DNA from 2 places in the Photobacterium sp. GB-36 genome. Region 2 is predicted to be linked to the other one. Evidence: predicted binding sites of a transcription regulator. Region 2 holds the regulator's gene; the other holds the start of a gene.
The links. Region 2 encodes CRP, which controls carbon source genes, mostly activating them, when cyclic AMP is high. Its sites were predicted from a motif close to TGTGANNNNNNTCACA; they were not measured.
Positions count from the first base shown of each region.

Region 1: typA (translational GTPase TypA) is a predicted target of CRP. The motif match lies at 4,670-4,685, and genes of this name have one in related genera.

Region 1 covers NZ_PYNY01000017.1:29,287-36,866, reverse strand. Annotated here, with positions in the region: gene glnG (nitrogen regulation protein NR(I)) at 1-878, opposite strand, end outside; gene glnL (nitrogen regulation protein NR(II)) at 899-1,948, opposite strand; gene C9J46_RS14705 (DUF4124 domain-containing protein) at 2,075-2,656, opposite strand; gene glnA (glutamate--ammonia ligase) at 2,803-4,212, opposite strand; gene typA (translational GTPase TypA) at 4,789-6,615, shown strand; gene C9J46_RS14690 (DUF2959 domain-containing protein) at 6,797-7,435, opposite strand.
Region 2 covers NZ_PYNY01000008.1:14,506-22,085, forward strand. Annotated here, with positions in the region: gene C9J46_RS09510 (PLP-dependent aminotransferase family protein) at 1-1,221, shown strand, start outside; gene C9J46_RS09515 (hydrolase) at 1,234-2,205, shown strand; gene C9J46_RS09520 (YheU family protein) at 2,266-2,481, shown strand; gene C9J46_RS09525 (phosphoribulokinase) at 2,663-3,532, shown strand; gene C9J46_RS09530 (OsmC family protein) at 3,602-4,006, opposite strand; gene crp (cAMP-activated global transcriptional regulator CRP) at 4,386-5,018, shown strand; gene C9J46_RS09540 (hypothetical protein) at 5,208-5,390, shown strand; gene C9J46_RS09545 (DUF1338 domain-containing protein) at 5,445-6,233, opposite strand; gene astD (succinylglutamate-semialdehyde dehydrogenase) at 6,278-7,580, opposite strand, start outside.

The DNA of each region.
Region 1 (7,580 bases), on a different contig from region 2:
TCACCACTTGCGACAAGACGCTCTAGGTTTTGGTGCGTTGCTGCAATAATACGGACATCGACGTTAACGGGAGAGTGTCCACCGACACGATAAAACTGCCCATCCGCTAAGACACGCAGTAAACGGGTTTGAATATCTAATGGCATATCACCGATTTCATCGAGAAACAGTGTTCCGCCGTTGGCTTGCTCAAATCGCCCCTGACGAACACTGTTGGCGCCAGTAAATGCGCCTTTCTCATGCCCAAACAGTTCTGATTCAATCAAGTCTTTGGGAATAGCGGCCATATTCAGGGCAATAAAAGCATTTTTACTGCGTGGGCTATGGCGATGTAAAGCGTGAGCGACAAGCTCTTTACCTGTGCCAGATTCGCCGTTAATTAACACCGAGATGGATGAGCGAGAAAGGCGACCAATAGCACGGAAAACTTCCTGCATAGCAGGGGCTTCACCGATAATTTCAGGTACTGCTTTTATTTCTGTTTCTGGTTGCTGTTGACGTTTCTGCTCTTGGCTATGACTAACCGCACGCTCAACCAAACTTACGGCTTCATCAATATCAAATGGCTTAGGGAGATATTCAAATGCCCCACGTTGATAGGCGTTCACAGCGGCATCTAAGTCTGAATGTGCCGTCATGATTATCACCGGTAATAGTGGGTAATCTTGTTGTAAGAGTTTTAGTAACGTTAAGCCATCTGTTCCCGGCATTTTAATATCAGAGACCAATACATCAGGGACATTACGCTCTAGCGCTTCAAGTACACTATCGGCATTGGCAAAGGTTTCACACTTCATGCCTGCTGTTATAAGTGTCTTTTCCATTACCCAGCGAATAGAGCTGTCGTCATCGACAACCCAAATTAATCCTTTGCTCATACGTTACTCTCCTATCGTTATTATTGTATTGGTAAATAGATCGTAAAGTTGGTGTGTCCTGGCCAGCTAATCACTTCAATTTTGCCGTTATGTTGGTCTATTAAGTTTTGCGAGATCGATAGCCCTAACCCTGTGCCATCAGCATTACCGGTTACCATTGGATAGAATAAGGTGTCTTGGATTTCTGCTGGGATCCCCGGACCATTATCGATAATTTCAATTTTCGCGGCGATACGGGCGTATTTGCCTTGGATCAAGGCTTGATGGGCTGTGCGAGTTTTGAGTTTAATGATCCCGCCATTTTGTTTTTTTAGAACATGAGCGGCGTTACTGACAATGTTGAGTAAGGCTTGCTCGAGTTGTTCGGTATCCATTTCAATCTCGGGCAGACTTGGATCGTAGTCGCGCTCAATCACAAGGTTATTGTCGTTTTCCAGTATGACCAGCTGACGTACTTTTTCTAATACGAGATGAATATTATCGGTCTTTCTGATGCCTGGCCGTTGCGGGCCTAATAACCTATCGACCAAATTACGTAATCGGTCGGCTTGCTCAATAATCATTTGGGTATATTCGACATAACTAGGGTCGGGTAGTGCTTTTTCAAGTAGCTGTGCAGCGCCTCTTAAGCCACCTAGTGGGTTTTTTATCTCATGAGCTAACCCTCGCACTAATTCTTTCGCTGCTTGCTGCTGAGCTAATTGAGAGAGCTCTTGGCTAATACGACGTTGTTGATCGATAGGTTTAAGCTCCAGCATCACGAAAAGATTTTTTTGCCACGAAATAGGGCTGGCATTCAAGCTGAGAAGTTGACGCTGTTCATCAATCACAAAAGCGACATCGCTATCAGCTAGGCCTTGACCACTTTGCAGTGTGGCTGCGATTAAATCGAGATCAAGAGATGAATACTGTAATAACTCTGGTAACGTAATGCCCAGCAAACGGCGCTTACTCGACGATAACAGTTGTTCTGCGGCAGGATTGACATAACGAATCGTTAAGTGCTCATCCAGTAAAATGATTGCAGTAACAAGGTTATCAATAATTATAGGGGTAAAAGCGGTAGTCACAATCAGCATCCTTGTTGATTACCTAAACCATCAATAGGCTTATTTAGGTCAAATGCACCAAATTGGTGCATCTGAGTGTAACCTGTTTATTGCTGATCGGGCACTGTTAATTGGTGAAACTGTGGATTAGCGAGGCTGTACTGGCATTGGCTTGTTCGCCTTCACTGTGGCTCGATGCAGATAAACGGTAATACTGTCTGACGATGCAATAACCTTGCCGCCTTTAACTAGTTGAATTTGTAATTGGTGGCTGCCACGATCAATGTTATCTAATGTCCAAGTGAGTTCCGTTTGAGGCTCGCCTTTCACCACGCCATCTAATACTAATTGTGCTTGGGTTTGATTGTTAAGTTTGCTGTTGGTGACCGCATGAATATTGATGATACCTTCGTTATTGCGGATGGTTTGCTCATGCATAGGCGAAACTAAACTGACGGTTGTAATGGTTTTTGCTGGCTCTTCTACCACGGTAATATCAGTGGTTTGAGTGTCAATAGTATCTGCGGTTTGTTCAATATTGCCACTGACTTCTGTCACGCTTAAAGGGTAAGCAGTGGCATCGGGGGTTTGAGGTTGATCGGTAAAGTGCACCACGCCATTTTCATCTGTCCATGAGTAGATGGTAGAGGCTTGGGCTGAACTCGCAGCGGTCCATATTAGGGTAATAAAAATTGGGCTGAGTAGATTAAAAAAACGAGAGAGTTTCATCCGTTAACTCCAAGTTTGTTTGCACGAACAAGAGTGGTCGTGAATAAGATTCATTATTGTCGTTGGTTTGCGGGTGACAACAAGATCAAAAAGGCCTGCTTGTGAAGCAGGCCTAAGTATTTAATGTTTAGTAATTAAGTGATTACTTAAACAGAGTAGTAAAGTTCAAACTCTAGTGGGTGAGTTGTCATGTTTACTTTCTCAACGTCTTGAGATTTCAGTGCGATGTAAGAATCGATGAAGTCATCAGAGAATACGCCGCCAGACGTTAGGAACTCACGGTCGTCGCTTAGTGCTTGTAATGCGCCTTGTAGCGATTCTGCAACTGTTGGGATTTCAGCTGCTTCTTCTGCTGGTAGGTCGTACAAGTCTTTATCCATCGCTTCGCCTGGGTGGATCTTGTTCTGGATACCGTCAAGGCCAGCCATTAGCATTGCAGCAAATGCTAGGTATGGGTTAGCCGCTGGATCACCGAAACGTACTTCGATACGACGTGCTTTAGGGCTTGGTACTACAGGAATACGGATAGACGCTGAACGGTTACGCGCAGAGTAAGCTAGCATTACTGGAGCTTCAAAGCCTGGAACTAGACGCTTGTATGAGTTCGTAGCAGGGTTAGCAAATGCGTTGATTGCACGCGCATGCTTGATGATACCACCGATGTAGTAAAGTGCCATTTCAGAAAGGCCGCCGTACTTATCACCAGAGAATAGGTTTACACCATCTTTTGCTAGTGATTGGTGAACGTGCATACCAGAACCGTTATCACCTACTAGTGGCTTAGGCATAAAGGTTGCTGTTTTACCGAATGCGTGTGCAACGTTATGAACAACATACTTGTAGATCTGAATTTCATCCGCTTTTGTTGTTAGCGTGTTGAAACGTGTTGCGATTTCGTTTTGACCTGCTGTTGCTACTTCGTGGTGGTGAGCTTCAACAACTAGACCCATTTCTTCCATGATTAAACACATAGCAGAACGGATGTCTTGTGATGAATCAACAGGTGCTACTGGGAAGTAACCGCCTTTAACACCTGGACGGTGACCTTTGTTACCGCCTTCGAAATCAGAACCGGTATTCCATGCAGCTTCTACGTCATCAATTTTGAAGAAAGAGCCAGACATGTCAGTGTTAAACTTAACATCGTCAAATAGGAAGAATTCTGGCTCAGGGCCGATAAGAACAGTGTCTGCGATACCTGTTGAACGCATGAACTCTTCTGCACGCTTCGCGATAGAGCGAGGATCACGGTCGTAACCTTGCATTGTTGCTGGCTCTAAAATATCACAACGGATATTTAGCGTAGCGTCTTCAGTGAATGGGTCTAGTACCGCGCTTGATGCGTCAGGCATCATTACCATGTCTGATTCGTTGATACCCTTCCAACCTGCAACTGAAGAGCCATCAAACATTTTACCTTCTTCGAAGAAATCAGCATCAATTTGATGAGATGGGATCGAGATATGCTGTTCTTTACCTTTTGTATCGGTAAAACGTAGGTCAATAAACTTAACTTCATTTTCCTGGATCAGCGCTAGTACGTTTTCTACTGACATCTTGAGTAACCTCCGGTGTTATATAAGGGCATGGCCGCAAATCTAGTGTTGCTCATTTCTGAGAATGAGCAGTTCTGAATGTTCTTAAGCGAAAACCATGCCAATTTTTAAAAGCTTTAAGAATGCGGTTTTTACGCATTGCTAAAGCTTAATTAATCCATTTTTGCACTATCTTGATGCATTGGTGCACCATTTTGGTGCGGCAATGTGTCATTAACAATAATAGAACATGCTTACTATCGCGATGTTAAAAATTATTGTCAATTCATAATCTCCTTAAAAAAGAGTTTTTATTATTAAAGGAGAACTGTGTACCTCTAATGATGTTTTTATCCGTAGGGAGTGAGAAAACAGGGTTAAGTGGGGATTTATGGTCTGAATAGAAGGGTTCAAAAAAATAAAATCAGGCCAAAAAGCGAGTAAAAATGCGGCTCTAGAGCATGGTCATAAAAAAGCTGGTGATATAAATCACATATTTCGTGGGTTTTGGCGTAAAATCTGTTAAATTATGAGCCGTTTTTTTAATCAAGTAGCCTCTAGTGAAGATGCTGCATGTTCTGAGTGAATGTGAAACTAATGTCTAATCAATCGATCGATAAATTAAGAAATATCGCAATTATTGCTCACGTTGACCATGGTAAAACTACCTTGGTTGATAAACTTCTACAGCAGTCTGGCACGTTAGAGGGTCGCGGCGAAGCCGAAGAACGTGTGATGGATTCTAACGATATCGAGAAAGAGCGTGGCATTACCATTCTTGCTAAGAACACAGCAATCAACTGGAATGACTACCGCATCAACATCGTAGATACCCCTGGACACGCCGATTTCGGTGGTGAAGTAGAGCGTATCATGTCTATGGTTGACTCTGTATTGCTTATCGTTGATGCAGTTGACGGCCCGATGCCTCAAACTCGTTTCGTAACGCAAAAAGCGTTTGCATACGGTCTTAAGCCAATCGTTGTTATCAACAAGATTGACCGTCCAGGTGCACGTCCTGAGTGGGTTATGGATCAAGTATTTGACCTATTCGATAACCTTGGTGCAACTGACGAACAACTAGACTTCCAAGTGGTTTACGCATCAGCACTAAACGGTTGGGCAACACTAGAAGAAGGCGAAACTGGCGAGAACATGGAACCATTGTTCCAATCTATCGTTGATAACGTTGCAGCGCCTTCAGTAGATGTTGATGGCCCACTACAGATGCAAATCTCTCAGCTAGATTACAGCTCTTACGTTGGTGTTATCGGTGTTGCGCGTATTACTCGTGGTACAGTGAAAGCTAACCAACAAGTCACTATCGTAAGTGCTGACGGTTCTAAGCGTAACGGTAAAGTAGGTACAGTTCTAGGTTACCTAGGTCTTGAGCGTCATGAAGTTGAAGAAGCGAAAGCGGGCGACATCATTGCAATCACAGGTCTTGGCGAGCTTAAGATTTCTGACACTATTTGTGATCAGAACTGTGTTGAAGCGCTAACGCCTCTTTCTGTTGATGAGCCAACAGTTACTATGACTTTCCAAGTAAACAACTCTCCGTTTGCTGGTAAAGAAGGTAAGTTCGTTACTTCACGTAACATCCTAGAGCGTCTTCAAAAAGAACTAGTACACAACGTTGCACTACGTGTTGAAGAAACAGCTGACCCAGATAAATTCCGCGTATCAGGCCGTGGTGAACTTCACCTATCTATCCTGATCGAAAATATGCGTCGTGAAGGCTACGAGCTAGCAGTATCACGTCCAGAAGTTATCATCAAAGAAGAAGACGGCCAGCTAATGGAACCGTTTGAAACTGTGACAATCGACGTGGTGGAAGAGCACCAAGGCGGTATCATGGAAAATATCGGTCTTCGTAAAGGTGAGCTAACTGATATGGCACCAGATGGTAAAGGCCGTGTTCGCATGGACTTCATGATGCCTTCTCGTGGTCTTATCGGTTTCCAAACTGAGTTCATGACACTGACTTCAGGTTCAGGTCTTCTTTACCATACGTTTGATCACTACGGTCCTCACAAGGGCGGTACTATCGGTCAACGTAACAACGGTGTATTGATTTCTAACGCAACAGGTAAAGCACTGACTTATGCATTGTTTAACCTACAAGAGCGTGGTCGTCTATTTGCTGAGCACGCAGACGAAGTTTACGAAGGTCAGATCATCGGTATTCATAACCGTTCTAACGACCTTACAGTTAACTGCCTGAAAGGTAAGCAGCTTACAAACGTTCGTGCTTCTGGTACTGACGAAGCGCAAACTCTTTCTCCTGCTATCAAGTACACACTTGAGCAAGCACTAGAATTCATCGATAACGATGAACTAGTAGAAGTGACACCTTTAAGCATCCGTATTCGTAAGAAACTTCTTACTGAAAACGATCGTAAGCGTGCTGGTCGTACAAAGTAATTACTGATTAATTTCATTAGTTATTAAGCAATCCCTCGGTTGGTAACAATCGGGGGATTGTTGTATCTGAAAGGGTGGAAATATGGGGGGATTGTGGCGAATGGCTGAAGATAAGTGTCGGACTGGGACATTAGGGGAAAGCAATGGTGAGCCGCTGGCGCTGACTCACCTTGTCGATAGCTTATTTCTTTAGATGACCAATAAAGCGGTTAGATTCTGCAATAGCGCTGTTCATATCGCGGATTGCTTGTTGGATCTCGCGTTGCAGTGAGTTGAACTCACCTTGTAGTGAGCCAATGGCGGCAGCATTTAGGTTATGCTTTAGGTATAATGTGTTATCACGCAAAGTATCTAACACCGGCTCCATTTTTTGCTCTGCACGTTTCATCGCAGATAGCATTTTTTGATACTGTACTTTGGTAGCGCGTAGCTTGTTTGCACTATCACGTTTCAGTGTTGCACTCTTATAAAGCGCAAGCTCGTCATTCCATTCTTCAAACAATGCATCAGCCACATCTTCAATAGCAGCGATACGATCTTTGACTTTATTTACTGCTGCTTCACTGTCTTTGTATTGATCATTAACGTCATTGTATGCGGCTTCTAACTCACCACCATTGAAATTATTTAATGCTTTAAGCCCTTCAAGCGCACTGGTAAATTGCTGTTGTGCATCTTTTTGTGCTGCGTTGGCGTCTTCTACCCGATCAACCATGATGTCACGTTTGTGGACGCCAACTTGCTCCATCGCTGAGTAATAGGCTGATTGACAGCCTGAAAGTAAGCTAACGCTAAGTAAAATAGCAAGAAAATAAGGCATGTTATGCTCCTAGTAAGGCATGCTGCGCTGAAATAAATCAATCTTAACGTTTGTTCTAACAAGAGAGAATTGATTGATAAGACGCAAATAAAGAGTTGAGAAAAGGCAAAAAAATGAAAGCCTTTTCACAATGTGTATAAGATTA
Region 2 (7,580 bases):
CGTGCTTATGCAGAAGCGGAACGACGTCATCTTGTCGAAGCACGTATTGGGGCTGGGACGTATGTCTGTGATAACAATAAAAACCATCACTGGATCTATCAATTAGAAGAGTTACAGACTGAAGAATGTAATTTCGGCTATAACATTCCTCCGCGATTTGATCGCAGTGAGATGATAAGCAAAGCGATGGCAAAAATTAGTGCTAATCCCTCGCAATTAAATGACATGATGTTGTATCAGCCACCACAAGGGATCGATAATCATCGTCATATCGTTTGCCAATGGTTAAATCAAAAAGGCATTAATGTTTCATCAGAGCAGATGTATTTCACCTCAGGCGCACAACATGCTGCGGAATTATTGCTGAGTATTTTCTGTCGTGCTGGTGATACCGTGTTAGTCGAACACTTTTGCTACCCCGGCTTTCTAACCCTTGCTCGTCAACATGGTATTACCCTAAAAAGTGTTGAGATGGATGAAGATGGGGTGATCCCTGCCAGTCTCGCATCGGCCTGTGAACTCTACCAACCACGGCTAATATATTTAACACCAACCCAGCAAAACCCAACTTCGGTAACAATGCCGCTCTCTCGTCGTGAAGAAGTGATTAGCGTGTGTCGTGAGCATAATGTGTTAATTGCGGAAGATGACGTCAACGGATTACTGCCGCCCTCACCGCCACCGCCTTTAATCAACCTAGCACCTGAACATGTAATCCACATCGGAGGGTTATCAAAATGCCTCGCACCAGGACTTCGCTTAGGTTACATCCAAGTGCCGAAACAGTGGCAGCAACATCTAAGTGCAGCACTCTATAACCACAGCTTAATGATCAGCCCACTGCTCTCTGCTATCGCTTGTGAATTAATTGTTCAAGGTGATGCCGATCGGGTATTAACGACCGTTCGTACTGAAATACAACAACGGCAATTATTGGTACAGCAATACCTTGGTGAGTTTGCCATTACAACCCAGACTTATAGTTTTCATGTTTGGCTGCAATTACCAGAAGACTGGCGCTTAAGTGATTTTATGGCGGCAACAACAGCCCGTGGAGTCATAGTTAAATCAGCAGAATTATTTACTCCTAGAGGTAATCATATTCAACCAGCAGTACGGCTCGCCATTAGCTCACCGCTAAACCAACAGCAATTGATCTTTGGCTTAAAAACCATTGCCGAGTTATTACGCCACCCCCCTTTATCCCATTTTTCGCTGTAACAGAGGATATTCATGTCTCAATTTACGCCAGCATCAGGGTTACAAAATCCACACATTCAAACCTTATTACCGCGATTTGTTCGTCGCCAGCCACTATTCACACCTGTGACGCAACGACTGACCACGCCTGATGATGACTTTCTTGATCTCGCTTGGACAGAAGCTCCTACAGACGATAGCAAACCATTAATGATCCTATTCCATGGTTTAGAAGGCAGCTTCCATAGTCCGTATGCCAATGGACTATTATATGCTGCAAAACAACAAGGTTGGCTTGGGGTTATGATGCATTTTAGAGGCTGCAGCGGTGAGCTAAACCGTCAACCTAGAGGTTATCACTCAGGTGAAGTCAGTGATGCACGCTTTTTCATTACATGGTTACGTGAGCAATTCCCCCTACGGCCTTTTATCGCAGTGGGAGTATCCCTTGGCGGTAATATGCTGATTAACTATCTTGCAAAATATGGTGACGACAGTGATCTCGTTGCCGCTCAAGCGGTGTCTCCCCCATTAAATTTAGCCTCATGCTCGGCACGTATTCAACAAGGTTTTTCTAAGATCTATCAGCAATATCTACTCAACTCGATGAAGCGCACAATGGCAAAACGAATAACACTTCATCAAGATAAAATGCCCATCACCCACCAGCAATTAGCTGCGATAAATACGGTATGGCAATTTGATCAGCACATTACCGCTCCTCTCCATGGTTTTATTGATGCTGACGATTATTATCAACGTTGTAGTGGCCTTCAACAGCTCAACTTGATCAGTACACCACTGCGGATTATCCATGCCAAAGACGATCCGTTCATGACCGAATCGGTGATCCCATCACAACCATTGCCGAGTAATATCGACTACAACTTATATGAAAAAGGTGGCCATGTTGGGTTCGTTAGTGGTTCTATTTTTAAACCGACGTTTTGGCTCGAACACAGCGTTCCAACATGGTTTAAAACCAAACTCACCACTCCTCAATAGGGCTAGTGATATTTTTATCATATACTGCGCGTATCAGTAACGCAGTCGACGAGATATAAAATGATCATTCCTTGGCAAGATATCGCCCCAGAAACACTGACTAACCTGATTGAACAATTTGTGCTACGTGAAGGCACTGATTACGGTGAAGTTGAAATGAGCTTAGAAAACAAAGTGAATTACGTGATGCAGCAACTGAAATCCGGTGATGCTGTGATTGTATTTTCTGAATTGCATGAATCTGTCGACATAAAATTACGCAATCAGTTGCAATAAGTTTTATTAATGTGAGTCGTGCCCAGAGAGTTACGACTCAAAACTTGCCTCCGCTAGCAGTTTCACTTTTCAATCCCGACATCCCTGTTAACTTGTAGTAGCATTGTTGCCCGATCAGGTAATTTTATTATTGCCTGCTTTCTCATTTATCTTTCGATAATCAACAACGACAAGGTTAGTCATGTCTGCAAAACATCCTATTATTGCAGTTACTGGTTCATCAGGAGCAGGAACCACGACGACTTCTGAAGCATTCCGAAAGATGTTCAATATGATGAACATTAATGCGGCATGGCTAGAAGGCGATAGCTTCCATCGCTATACCCGCCCTGAAATGGACACTGAGATCCGCAAAGCTAAAGAGCAAGGTCGACATATCAGCTATTTTGGCTCAGAAGCCAATGACTTTGCCCAATTAGAGCAATTTTTCAAACAATATGGTGAAGATGGCACTGGCCGCTTTCGCCGTTATCTACACACATTTGACGAAGCCGTACCCTACAACCAAATGCCCGGAACGTTTACTCCGTGGCAACAGTTAGCAGAAAACACTGATTTACTCTTTTATGAAGGCTTACATGGTGGGGTTGTCGATGGCGAGATCCATGTCGCACAGCATGTTGATCTTCTTATTGGCATGGTACCCATTGTTAACTTGGAGTGGATCCAAAAAATTGTTCGTGACACGAGAGATCGAGGGCACTCTCGCGAAGCGGTGATGGAGTCAATCGTTCGCTCCATGGACGATTACTTAAATTATTTAACTCCGCAATTTTCACGCACACATATCAACTTTCAACGTGTACCAACCGTTGATACCTCAAACCCGGTGAGTGCCAAAGGGATCCCAAGCTTAGATGAAAGCTTTGTTGTGATCCGATTTCGCGGTTTAAATAATGTCGATTTTCCGTATTTACTTTCCATGATCCAAGGCTCATTTATGTCACGTCATAACACGCTTGTCGTCCCTGGTGGAAAAATGAGTTTTGCAATGGAATTGATCATGCGCCCCCTTATCGAGAAACTGATTAATACAGGGAAAATCAGTTAAGTTTGCACAAACGAAAATAAATAGAAAAAAGGTTGGCACAAACACCAACCTTTTTCATCTCAATCATTATTAAGCAGTGATGATTTCATACGAATGAGTCAACTTAACCTTTTCACCAATCATCAAGCATACAGAGCAATATTTCTCTAAAGAATCAGCAATGGTGTTAGCCACTAAGGTTTCATTTAAATCAAAACCTGAAACAATAAAATGCAAATTGGCTGCGGTAAATAAACGTGGCGCTTGCTCTCGACGCTCAGCTGAAATAAGAACCTCACAACCCACAATATTTTGCGCTTGGGATTGTAAACCACTGACAACATCTACTGAGCTACACCCTCCCGCCGCCATTAATACCAATTCCATTGGACTTGGAGCTTTATCCCCTCCATTACCATCCATGACTACACTATGACCGGAGCTAGATTGACCTAAAAAAGTCATATCTTCTACCCATTTTACTCGGGACTGCATCGCTTAATCCTTATTCAAACGCCCAATAATTGTCTCTAGTCTTATTGATTAAATAATGAATGTAAATCCTAATTCTCCGCCTTAATAACAACTTTTTTCCTCTCTAAAAATCGTCGTAATAATCATTACTTATCGCACCACTTAAAATTATCTCGCCGCATTGTGATCCTGTGCACAGTTATCCATATGAAATGAACGAATCTACTAGATCAATATCAAGAAAAAGGCGCAGAAAAAGGATACACTCTAACTTATTCAAGTTAGCTTGCAGCCCAGCGGCTGAATGGATACCCTATCAGTAGGCAGTTTTTTTTCTCGTGATAAAAGTTAGAAAAGAAACCAATGCTGTTGGGCAACAAATGCAGAGGAAGTTAGTAATATGGTTCCAGGTAAACCGCAAACAGATCCAACTTTAGAGTGGTTTCTTTCCCATTGTCATATTCACAAGTACCCATCGAAAAGTACGCTGATCCACGCAGGTGAGAAAGCAGAAACGTTGTACTACATTGTGAAGGGTTCTGTTGCTGTACTAATCAAGGATGAAGAAGGTAAGGAAATGATCCTTTCTTACCTAAACCAAGGTGACTTTATTGGTGAGCTTGGCTTATTCGAAGAAGATCAAGAGCGTACTGCTTGGGTTCGTGCGAAAAGTCCTTGTGAAGTAGCAGAAATTTCATTCAAAAAATTCCGTCAGTTAATTCAGGTTAACCCTGATATTCTGATGCGCTTATCTGCTCAAATGGCAAGTCGCCTACAAGTGACAAGCCAGAAAGTAGGTGATTTGGCATTCTTAGATGTTACAGGTCGTATCGCACAGACATTGCTAAATCTTGCAAAACAACCAGATGCAATGACGCACCCTGATGGCATGCAGATTAAGATCACTCGTCAAGAAATCGGTCAAATTGTTGGCTGTTCTCGTGAAACAGTGGGTCGTATTCTAAAAATGCTTGAAGAGCAGAATCTAATCTCTGCTCACGGTAAGACGATTGTTGTTTACGGTACGCGTTAATTTTTAACGTCTTTAACCGTACGAAAAAAGCCGCACACTGTTGCGGCTTTTTTATTTCTTATTGATTAATAATCCACCCCATAAATACCTTTAAAAAGTGTGTCATTAATGCCATTAATTAACTTGTATTGCTCAAATTAAATGCTAAATTCAAGCAATGAATGGACTTCATCTTTTTTTGGTTTTTATATGGATATTGAACGTTTTGCCCCGAATAGCTACACCACTGTACCTGGCGCTATCGCTCCTCAACCTACAACTATTGAGATGACAGGCTTTAGTGACCGTCGTTGTTATTTAGAACAGCAAACAGGTTTACGTCGCTGTCCTGTTGAAGACAGTGGTATTTGGGGATCTCCCCTCGATAATTAACAGATTTAAAAAAAGCAGCCAATTGGCTGCTTTTTATTGCATTGTTTACACTGTTCAAGAGTTATAAGTACTTTCAAAGATCTTATCTGCCGAAGCTTCTACAAATCCGGTATAAATCTCACCATCTGGCTGTAAATAACGTTTAGCAAACTCATAAAATCCGCCAGAGACCAACATCTCACCATCAGAAAACGTGACCATGACTTTATCAGCCATGGTTGCTGATTGCTCTAACATCACAGTAGGATCGCCTTTTACCGCACCTCCCGCCTGATTAATGTCAAAACCACTTGATTCGAGAAAATGGTTCACTTCAGAAATTTCATTAAATTGCTCAAGCTGATTAATATCAACAGTAAAATGATTAGCACCAAAACCATGCGCTGCCACCCACCCTGCATATTCACTTTCTGCATTTAAAAACTGATAACTATCACGGCTTAATTGCCATGGTTTACCTTGAGAAAGAAAAGCAGGATCAGCAAAATAAGCATCATCAACTTGATCGACAAGCTGACGTACTTCTGTTTGTAACTCTGTTGAACATAATCCTAATTGCAGTTCACTAATAAATACTTTAGGCGCAGAAGGATCGGGATGTTCAAAGTGCTCTGCATATAACTTTTTCGCTTTGAAATGATATCGACCTTTGGGTTTATAACCTACCGCAATAAATGGAGCCGCTAATCTTGCTAAACCACATTTAGGTAGTGCAAAGGTACGCAACGCAATATGATCATTTCTAAGTGGCGCATCTTCGGTAAGTAATTGCCGAATATTCAGCGCTGAAGGGCATAATCGCTGAGTATAATCTTGCCATAACGCGGTAAATAATTGTTCCATGCTGCACAATCCTTACTGTAAGTAATACAGTGAACCTATTAGTCTCAGAGTGAAATACCCGGAGATAACTGCTCAGGTAAGCATGTTGCCTCACCTTCCATTGATGCCATTGGGTAAGCACAATAATCAGCAGCGTAGTAAGCACTTGGGCGTAAATTACCAGATGCTCCTGGGCCACCAAACGGTGCATCTCCACTCGCTCCCGTTAACTGGCGATTACGATTTACAATCCCCGCGCGAATATGATCAATAAAATATTGCCATTCACTATCATCGGTTGATACAAGCCCGGCTGATAAGCCATAACGGGTGTCGTTCGCAAGACACACAGCTTGAGCAAGATCTTGATAACGCACTACCTGCAATAATGGGCCAAAGTATTCTTCATCGGGTAAATTTTCGATATTCGTAACATCAACGATCCCAGGTGTAACCACCGCCCCCTGTCCGCGCTTTGCCTCTACCAATACTTCGCCACCAAGCGATACTAATTGTCGTTGAGTTTGCACAATATTGTCTGCGGCTTGACGGGAGATTTGAGGCCCCATAAACGGCGCAGGCTCGGCAAATGGTCCATCGACCACAATCGCTTTGGTTGCTTCCACTAAAGCTGCCAACAACGCATCCCCTTCGCTACCCAAGGGTAAGTATAGTCGGCGAGCACAAGTACACCGTTGTCCTGCGCTGATAAAAGCAGATTGTAAAATGGTATAAACGGTAGCATTGAGATCACCATAAGCATTGGAGATCACCATGGGGTTATTCCCCCCCATTTCTAATGCCAGCATCTTGCCCGGTTGACCTGCAAATTGGCGATGCAGAATATGCCCAGTATTAGCACTGCCCGTAAATAATAAACCATCAATATCTTTTGAAGCGGCGAGTGCCTCTCCAGTTGGGCGGGCTCCCTGCACAAGATTAATAACCCCATCAGGTAATCCTGCTTGTTGCCAGAGTTTCATTACAACTTCAGCCGTTTTAGGCGTTAATTCAGAAGGTTTGAATACCACCGTATTACCTGCAAGCAATGCAGGTACGATGTGGCCATTGGGTAAATGACCGGGGAAATTATAGGGCCCAAATACAGCCATCACCCCTAATGGTCTATGACGTACAATCGCTGTCGTACCTGCGATATCTTTCTCGCGTTGGCCTGTCCGTTCATGATAAGCACGTAACGAAATCGCCACTTTCCCTACCATTGCTGCTGCTTCTGTTCGAGTCTCCCATAACGGTTTACCCGTTTCTTCTGCTATCGTAATGGCAATTTTTTCACTATTGTCCTTCACCAACTCGGCAAATTGTTCCACGATGGCTTGGCGCTCAACAAGGGAAGTATGACGCCAT